DNA from 3 places in the Blautia sp. MSJ-36 genome. Region 1 is predicted to be linked to each of the others. Evidence: riboswitches for the same ligand, from Rfam matches in the RefSeq annotation. Region 1 holds a riboswitch; each other region holds the start of a gene.

The links. Region 1 has a riboswitch for cobalamin ahead of KQI39_RS14085 (ABC transporter permease). Riboswitches for the same ligand answer to the same signal wherever they lie in the genome.
Region 2: it holds a riboswitch for cobalamin, as region 1 does, so the genes downstream of both, nikB (nickel ABC transporter permease) here and KQI39_RS14085 (ABC transporter permease) in region 1, are expected to answer to the same signal.
Region 3: it holds a riboswitch for cobalamin, as region 1 does, so the genes downstream of both, KQI39_RS04605 (sirohydrochlorin cobaltochelatase) here and KQI39_RS14085 (ABC transporter permease) in region 1, are expected to answer to the same signal.

Annotation. Positions count from the first base shown of each region.
Region 1 is NZ_JAHLPQ010000026.1:26,481-29,768, reverse strand. Features, by position in the region: gene nikC (nickel transporter permease) at 1-811, opposite strand, end outside; gene KQI39_RS14085 (ABC transporter permease) at 827-1,756, opposite strand; cobalamin riboswitch at 1,893-2,066, opposite strand; gene KQI39_RS14080 (MATE family efflux transporter) at 2,214-3,288, opposite strand, start outside.
Region 2 is NZ_JAHLPQ010000001.1:308,124-311,411, reverse strand. Features, by position in the region: gene nikC (nickel transporter permease) at 1-322, opposite strand, end outside; gene nikB (nickel ABC transporter permease) at 323-1,261, opposite strand; cobalamin riboswitch at 1,451-1,640, opposite strand; gene KQI39_RS01435 (M14 family metallopeptidase) at 1,929-2,888, opposite strand; gene hisIE (bifunctional phosphoribosyl-AMP cyclohydrolase/phosphoribosyl-ATP diphosphatase HisIE) at 2,983-3,288, opposite strand, start outside.
Region 3 is NZ_JAHLPQ010000004.1:63,192-66,479, reverse strand. Features, by position in the region: gene KQI39_RS04610 (NAD(P)/FAD-dependent oxidoreductase) at 1-821, shown strand, start outside; cobalamin riboswitch at 1,095-1,269, shown strand; gene KQI39_RS04605 (sirohydrochlorin cobaltochelatase) at 1,426-2,730, shown strand; gene KQI39_RS04600 (hypothetical protein) at 2,852-3,288, shown strand, end outside.

The sequences.
Region 1 (3,288 bases):
GGACAATGATCATGATCAGTATGCCCGGATAAAACATCAGCCTTGGATAAGTCTGGATATAGCTTTTGCTGTCGCTGAGCATGATCCCCCATTCCGGTGTCGGCGCCTGCACACCAAGTCCGATAAAGGAAAATCCGGCGATTGACAGAATGATCGAACCGATTTCCATTGTTGCCAGTGCGATCACAGATGGCAGGATATTTCTCAATACATGCCTGAATATGATCCTTGCGTGGCCGCAGCCGCCGGCCTTCAGTGCGGTCATATAATTTTTATTTTTTTCCTGAAGTGTCAATGCACGGGCAAGCCTTGCATATTCTGCCCAGGATACGACCGATAAGGACAGGATCAGATGAGCACCGCTGGCTCCCATGGTTCCTGCAATGGCAAGTGCCACAATAAAGACCGGCATAGCCATAAATACATCAATGATCCTCATGATTGTGGAATCGATTTTTCCACCTACATATCCGGCAAACAGCCCGATCGGCACCCCGACACATACGGTGATCAGAAGCACCGTAAAGCTGTAGCTCAGTGAATACCGGCTGCCCCAGAGAAGTCTTGATAAAATACATCTTCCCAGCTGATCAGTACCTAAAGGATATGCCGCCGACGGATTCTTTAATTTTATCGAAACATCCACAAGCAGTGGATCATGCGGCGCCAGTACAGGTGCAAAAATAGCTGCCAATGCAAAAATTATGACCACCATCAATCCTATTTTTGTTTTCGGTGACCGGAATACCTGTTTCCAGTACAGATTCTGGATCATGCTTTTTTCTGTTTTCTGCTTTCTTCTGCTTCCCATTCTATGATCTCTCCTTTACTTTAACTGGATTCGCCGGTCAATCGCAGAATAGGCGATATCCACAAGAAAATTTAATACTACAATGCCAACAGCCAGAATAAAGATAAAACATTGCAGCACCGGAGTGTCTTTTGAGATCACGGATTTCAATGCCAGATTTCCGATTCCCTGAATTGAAAAAATACTTTCTATCACAGCTGAGCCACAGAAAAAACCGATCACAATTGATACCAGACGTGTAAGCACAGGAATCAGGATATTTTTCAGACCATGACGCAAAATTACATTTACAGATGACAATCCCTTAGCTCTGCTGGCACGTATGTAATCCTGCTTCAGCACCTGTATCATATTAGTACGGATCAATCTCGTCATAATTCCAAAGAAACTGATATCCATGGCAAATGCCGCAAGAATCGGGATGCCTCCGGCATCTCCTCCGATCACGGAAATCACTTTTAGCTTTACTCCAAATATATAGAGCAGCATCAGACCGATCCAGAAAGACGGCATAGATACACTGAGGGACGACAAAATGCGAATGACTTTATCCAGAACTCTGTTTTCATAAATTGCCGACAAAATCCCAAGAGGGACTGATACGATCATCAACAATAAAAACGAAGTAACTGCCAGTTTAAATGTCTGTGGAAAATATTTTTTTAATTCATCAAAAGCCGGTTTTCTGGTAGAATATGATTTTCCAAAATCGCCATGAAGTGCCTGATCCAGCCATTTCCCGTATTGTACCAGCACCGGCTGATCCAGTCCTTCCTCATGCCGTACTTCTTCTACCTGTTCCGGTGACGGATGCTCGTATTTTTTCTCCGCCAGAACTCTGGCAGCATCACCTGCCGATATAAAACTCAGCATAAAAATAATAAATGTAACCGCCAGAACTACCGGAATCATAAATATAAAACGCTTTGCAATTACTTTTCCCATTTTCATTTCTCCTCATTTTTCATCTGTTTATTCGGTTAAAATAAAAAAAGCTGATATGATCCAGCATCATATCAGCACAAAAAACAAACCTCTACCTCAGGCAGAGCTTATTCCTTCTGTATCCCATCCGAATCAGAATTCTTCTGTCAAAAAGGCAAGTCTCCTGACTCCAGTTCTTCCTACTTACCATCTTCCCGGATCTCTCCAGTGATATTTTGGTTTTCGTCCCTGTCACAGTAGCGGTGGCTGTTCTGGCATTTCACCAGATTCCTTATTAAGTACTTTGTACACCCTTCTGACTATTCAATTTTCATAGTTGCAATGAATAAGTATCATAATATCATACTTTTCTTTTTATATAAATAGTTTTTTGTCAAATATAAAATATCTGAACATTTCATAGTGAAACCCGAATATTTTCTGCCTGTATTATTATAGATCCCTTAAGTAAATAACATTATGTATGAACGGTGACTTCTTTATATTTCCGTATAATGATCATATAACTTACGAATAATAAAACAGCTGCACTGCTCCATGCACAGATCTCTGCATAGTATATTCCATCTTCACCGATCAGTTTTGGCAGCAGCAGCGCAACACTGACACGCATTATAAATTCTGCAATGCCGCTGGCAAGCGGAATCAAAGTATTACCCAGGCCCTGGATAGCGGAACGATACACATACAGCAGATACAGCACCCACAAAAAGACAGCCATAATAAACAAATACTTATATGCTATATCCAATACCTGTCGGGTCTGATCCGGTTCACCGGATACAAACAGGGACAGTACATTACGTCCAAACAGTACCATCATGCCGGAAATGAAAGCCGAAGTGAGCACTGCCATATAAGTGCCGCTGCGCACGCCTTTTCGAATCCTCTGGTATTTTTTTGCACCAAGATTCTGGCCCACATAGGTTGTAATAGCATATCCATATGAAACGGCAGCCATCTCCAAAACCCCATACAGCTTGTTCGATGCCGTAAATCCCGCCACAAACAGAAAACCAAATCCATTGATCACATACTGTACCACAAGTCCTCCCACGGAGATGATCACATTCTGTATCGCAAGAGGAACCGCCAGTTCCAAAAGCCGCAAACTCATAGAGGGCTGCCTGTAAAAGTCCTTCTTTTCCAGGCGGATATCCGGGATTTTACGTAATACGATCAAACAGTACAAGGCTGAAAATCCCTGTGCGATAACGGTTGCCACTGCTGCTCCGGCTATACCCCAGCCAAAAACCGCCACAAATAACAGATCCAGTCCCACATTGATCACTGCTGCCACTGTCATTGCGATCAACGGAGATCTGCTGTTTCCAAGTGCCCGAAGGATCGCTGCAAATATATTATAAGCAGCTATGATCGGGATTCCCGCAAAGATCAGCCGCAAATATAGCATTGTCAGATCAATGACATTATCCGGCGTATGTAAAAATAAAAGAACACGATAAACTGTACCTTCACTTACTGCGAGTACGACCACAGACAGTAATGCTGTCATGATATAGCTTTTCGCC
Region 2 (3,288 bases), on a different contig from region 1:
CATCTACAATACCGCCAAAATATCCGGCAATAACTCCTAAAAATGTACCGATCACAAAAATCACCGCAACCAGACATAAGGTCATGATCAGAGACGTTCTTGTTCCGAAAATAACACGGGAAAGAAGATCTCGCCCAAGTTTGTCTGTTCCAAATGGATGGGCGGAGCTCGGCTCCTGCAGTGATTCGGTCATAACTGCATCCAACGGATCATATGGGGAAAGCTGCGGTGCAAAGATCGCAACACCGATCACCACAAGACCTAGAATAAAGAAAAGAGTGAATTGTTTGTTTTCTTTGAATATTCGTAATACTTTTTTCAATTATCTATCCTCCTTAAGTCTTGGATCGAGATAAGTGTAGGATAGATCCACAAGCAGGTTGATGCACATGTACAGGATCGCGATCCAGAGTACATAGCCCTGTACAAGAGGATAGTCACGACAGGAAATTGCCTTTACTGCCATATTTCCCATTCCAGGCCAGTTGTAAATGATCTCTACAACTGCAGTACCTCCCAGAAGACTTCCAAGGGAAAGTCCCAGCAGTGTTACCAGCGGAAGCATTACATTAGGAAGAACGTGTTTCCAGAGAATGACGCTTTCCTTGATCCCACGCATTCTTGCACCTGTGACATAATCCTGGTGAAGCTCCTCCAGTACTGCACTTCTTACCTGTCTGGTATACTTTGCAGACATGGCAAGTGCAAGTGTCAGCGCCGGAAGGATCATGGATTTAAAATCTGTACTGCCTCCGGCAACATTGATCCAGCGAAGCTGAACACCAAAGATGCTGAGAAGGATCAGGCCCAGCCAGAAGCTTGGAACAGATACTCCCACAAAGGTAATTCCTCTTACAAAATAATCCGGGAATTTGTTCTGATATACAGCGGCCAGTATTCCAAGCGGTATGGAAATAATGACCATCATCAGAAGTGCCAGCAACGACATCCTCAGCGTCGGCCAGAAACAGGATACCAGTTTATCCGTTACCGGCATTTTGAAAGAATAGGACTGTCCCATATCTCCTGTTACAACACCTTTCAGCCAGGAACCATACTGTACAAGAAATGGCTGGTCAAGGCCGAGATCATGTCTTGTCTGTTCCAGAAGTTCCGGTGTTGGAAGATTACCACACTCTGTCAACATGATCTCCGCAGGATCACCAGGTGACAGGTAGGTCAGTCCAAATGTGAAAAAGCTGATTCCAAACAATACAATTATGATCTGGAGAAATCTTTTTCCTACTTGTTTCTTTGTCACGTTTTACTCCTTTCCTCATTTGATGTGATTTTTAGCATAGCCGTTTCAACTTATATAAGATAATAATAACTATAATGGGATTCTTTATATGCAGAAAATGCATGGAATTTCAGAAATACGCACGAAAAAAGCCCGTGACGAAATACGGGCACACACAAAAAAACATGCTTCCTATCTTCCGTAAGAATCATCTTAAAACAATTACAAGCAGGTCTCCTGACTCAGGCTCCTCACCCTCAGACACCTTCCCGGCCCTATTTCTCACGCACCCGGCCAGTGGTATTTTATCTGAGGATTCCCCATTACAGTGACGGGATCGTACCGGATTTACACCGGTTTCCCTATTAATCCTCTCGGAACTTGCAACGGCTGATGTAAAAATCAGCAAATGCTGTTAAATTACGGATTTATTGTATGATAAATCTATTGCTGTTGTCCATAGAAAAATGTTGTATTTTTAGAATATTTATCAATTTTGTCAAAGCTGTTTGAATTGTACATATACCCCGTTAGGTATTTAACAACTGAGTTTATCCGATTTGTCAAAAAAATACGGATTTTACGCGTTTATTTTTACAAATAGAACAACAAACGGTAAAATCCGGTTTTCTTATCGCTTCTATAGGAATTGAATAAAACAATTTTTGGTGGAAAAGCTCTGCGAATATCAGGTCAGCGTCTCTGTGATCGCTGCATAGGCGATCATCGGTCCGTCCTCAATAATATTCAGGCTGGCTGTCTGATAAAGTACAACTCCATTTTCTGTTGCAATGGATGTATAAAGCAGGTTTCCGTAGTAATCTCTCAGTTCACCCAGGTCTTCTCCTTTAAAGAAGTACTCTCCAGGCTTTTTGGATGGATACCAGCATCCGGTATATGGTGCATATTCATATACCACATTTTCCAGAAGCATCTGACGGTAATGTTTCAGTCCGTGACATTTCTTCCCCTGAAGATGAAACACAAGATGACGGACGTCTCTTTTGTCCTGTTCCACTTCCTCCCAGGTCCAGTAACTGTGTCCGCCCCTCTCGATGAGAATACTTGGAATTCCAAGAGAAGAGGCATAATTATAGGCACCACCTGTAGCAGTTGTAGAGCGGACCACATATTTGACACCGATATGTCTTGCCATATGTAAGGACTTCTCTGCCGTCTCTTCATCTACAACCCCTACATAATAAACATATGGATGAAGCTGCTCATATCCGTCTCCGCTGTGCAGATCAATATAATAATCCGTTATGGAAAAAAGTTTCGTCACCATGGTATAGGCAATGCGGTCTGCAGCTGTCCCCTCAGGATCTCCCGGGAAAACACGGTTCAGATTCTTACCATCTTCATAGACCATACTCATGGTACGATGTTCAAATCCACTGACATTGACCAGCGGAATGATGATCACATTTCCCTTCAGTTCCTCCGGCTGAAATTCTTTCGCAAGTTCCATCGCCGCCTGTATTCCTACATACTCGGCGCTGTGTACTCCTGCTGTGATCAGGATCGTCGGTCCGTCTTCCACCCCGCAGATCACAGTCGCCGGCATCGCCATGCCGCATCCTGTGATCTCAATCTTACCTTGTGCTTTTTCTCCTTTTTCGATCACCCAGTCATCAATTTTGATCATTGGCTGTTTCCCTTTCCCTTTTTCTTATATTTCCGCACTTTGTTCCGATAAGTATACCATGCCTAACCAAAATTGTATATGTCTTTTTTTAATTCTATCTTTTTGCCAGTTCTCTGGTGATCTCTTCCCAGCTGACACCTTTTTCCACCATCAGTACCATCATGTGATAGAGAAAATCTGAGATCTCATACTTGATCTCTTCTTTATCCGGATTTTTGGCGGCAATAACGATCTCTGTACATTCTTCACCGACTTTTTTCAGGATCTTGTCAATTCCCTTATCAAAAAGATAATTGGTATAGGAACCTTCCTTCGGATTCGCTTTCCGGTCTGTGATCACATCGTACACATTCTGGAATACATGGAGTGGATTGGTATCATCGTACTCTTTCTTCATCAG
Region 3 (3,288 bases), on a different contig from region 1:
GTGATGAGCGTTACGAGGGAACTTACTGCATCATCTCCGCGGGACGAAGCGGAAGTAAATGGATGGAGACTGTATGTACAGATCTTAAGATCCCCACACTTTCCAACCGTGTGGATATCGGTGTCCGTGTGGAGCTTCCGGCAGAGGTGTTCAGCCGTCTGACAGATGAGCTTTACGAGAGCAAGATCGTTTACAGAACCGAGAAGTTTGAGGATATGGTCCGTACTTTCTGTATGAACCCGAGAGGTGTTGTTGTTAATGAGAACACCAACGGAATCATCACAGTAAACGGCCACAGCTATGAAGATCCTGCAAAACACACCAACAATACAAACTTCGCCCTTCTGGTATCCAAACATTTCTCAGAGCCGTTCCATGACAGCAACGGATACGGTGAGAGCATCGCAAGACTTTCCAATATGCTTGGCGGTGGTGTTATGGTACAGCGTTTCGGAGATCTGATCCGCGGAAGACGAAGCACAAAAGCACGTATTGAGGAGAGCTTCGTAACACCGACTCTTTCCGCAACACCGGGAGACTTAAGCCTTGTTATGCCGAAGCGTATCCTGGACGGTATCATCGAGATGATCTATGCCCTGGATAAGATCGCACCGGGAACAGCAGATGACGATACTCTGCTTTATGGTGTGGAGGTTAAATTCTACAACATGGAAGTTGAGATCGATGAGAATCTGGAAACCTGCCACAAAGGACTCTTTGTTATCGGAGACTGCAGCGGTGTGACACATTCTCTTTCCCATGCATCTGCCAGCGGAATCTATGTAGCCAGATACCTGGAGCAGGAGTACTTCAATAAATAATATGATCGGCCCTTTTCTGCTGTCACAGTGATGGCGGAGAAGGGCTGCTTTTTATGTAGCAGGAAATCTCTATGCTATTGTAGGAAATCATTATGCTATAAATAAAAAACATAAATCATATAAAATCATGAAAAATATGCATGAATATTAAAATAAGTATGCTGAAAATAACTGACAGATACAGGGAGAAAACCCTGTATCGTCCGACAGCAATCTTGACAATTTTGTGATTTTGTGGTAAAAAATAGATAACCAGGTAAAATCGAATATGTACAAATGTTATAGCAATAAGGTTACATCCAGTCGGATGTGCAAAAGAGAATCCGGTGAGAATCCGGAACGATACCGTCACTGTGAACGGGGAGCTGTTTTCGAAACCACTGGGAAACCGGGAAGGGAAAGCAGCGTGGAACCAAGTCAGGAGAACTGCCTTATTGTGAGATCCAGGATTCGCGGTCTACGAATCTGTATTCTCAATAACAATACAGAACTTCTTTTTATGTGTATTGCGAGAGAATCGTGTGTGAGCAGGCGGCCGCAGAAAGCAGCCGTTTTTTTGTACATATCAGTATTCTGGAAATACATGAAAAGAGGACGATAAGAAATGAAAAGAAAAACAATGTTAGCTCTGATGCTCGCAGTTTCCATGACATGCTCTATGGGTGCAGCTACAACAGCAATGGCAGCAGATGATTCCGCTACAGAAGAGAGCGCAGATGAGAGTACTGAGGCAGCTGATACCACAGAGGCTTCTGATGAAGACCAGAAAGCAGCTGACAATGTAGCAGCTCTGATCGACAAGATCTATGTACAGGAAAGAAACGACACAACAGATGAGGACTGCAAGGCAGCCAAAGAAGCATGGGATGCTCTGACAGACGCTCAGAAAGAACTGGTAGAGGGTGAGAATGCAGATCCGGATTATTTCGGACGTGACACAGGAGATGCTTCCAAGGACGATCCGCGTAACCAGGATGAGATCGGTGAGAATGAACTTCTTGTTGTAAGCTTTGGTACTTCCTTCAATGACAGCCGTGCAGAGGATGTCAAAGGAATCGAGGATGCTCTTGCAGAAGCTTATCCGGACTGGTCTGTAAGAAGAGCATTTACAGCACAGATCATCATCAACCATGTAGAGGCAAGAGATGATGAAGTGATCGATAACATGCAGCAGGCACTTGACCGTGCAGTAGCAAACGGTGTTAAGAACCTGGTTGTACAGCCTACACATCTGATGCATGGCGCTGAGTACGATGAGATGACAGAAGCCATCAACGAGTATAAAGATAAATTTGAGTCTGTAGCTATCGCAGAGCCAATGCTTGGTGAGGTTGGAGACGATGCAACAGTGATCAACGACGACAAGAAAGCCGTTGCTCAGGCAATCACAGATGAGGCTTGCAAAGAAGCAGGATTTGACAGCATGGATGCAGCAGCTGAGGCTGGTACAGCATTCGTATTCATGGGACATGGAACATCCCATACAGCTAACATTACATACGATCAGATGCAGACACAGATGGAAAACCTTGGATTCAAGAACGCATTCATCGGTACTGTAGAGGGTAAGCCGGAAGATACAGCCTGCGACAAGGTTATCGAGAAGGTAAAAGAAGCAGGATACAAGAACGTTGTTCTTCGTCCGCTGATGGTTGTTGCCGGAGACCATGCAAACAACGATATGGCCGGTGATGATGAGGATTCCTGGAAGAGCCAGTTTGTAGCATCCGGAGACTTCGAGAATGTTGATACACAGATCGCAGGTCTTGGACGTATCGAGGCTGTTGAGCAGCTTTATGTAGATCATACAAAAGCAGCTATTGATTCTCTGGGAAGCGCTGATGAGTCCGCAGATTCTGACGCAGCAGCAGATACAGAGGCTGATTCCGCTGAGGATTCCGCAGAATAATAAATATGAAACGATCTGAGTGATCTCAGATACCTATAAGAAATCCATGTAACTGCCCGGAAAGATCAGGAAGACTGTCTTCCGGGCAGATTGCTGTATCTATGGAAGGGAGAAGATTATTATGAAAAAACGTTATGTAAACTTAATCCTTGCAATGGTAAGTGCATCAGCTATGGTGCTTGGCTCTGTGCCTGCAATGGCTACAACAGATTCCGCAAAAACCGAATCTGCCAAAAACGATTCCAAAGAGGATGCAGAAGCTTCCAATGAGAAAGAGGCAGACGCAGCCAAGACAGATACCCTGGAAGATGGTGTTTATACAGCAGAGTTTGACACAGACAGCAGTATGTTCCATGTAAATGAGGCCAATGACAAAAAAGGCAAGCTTACGGTCAAAGATGGCAAGATGACCATCCATGTAAGCCTGGTTTCCAAGAAGATCGTAAATCTGTTTGCAGGAACTGCCGAAGATGCACAGAAGGACGGCGCCGAGATCATTGAGCCTACCACAGATACAGTAAAATACAGCGATGGTTATACAGAGGAAGTTTATGGATT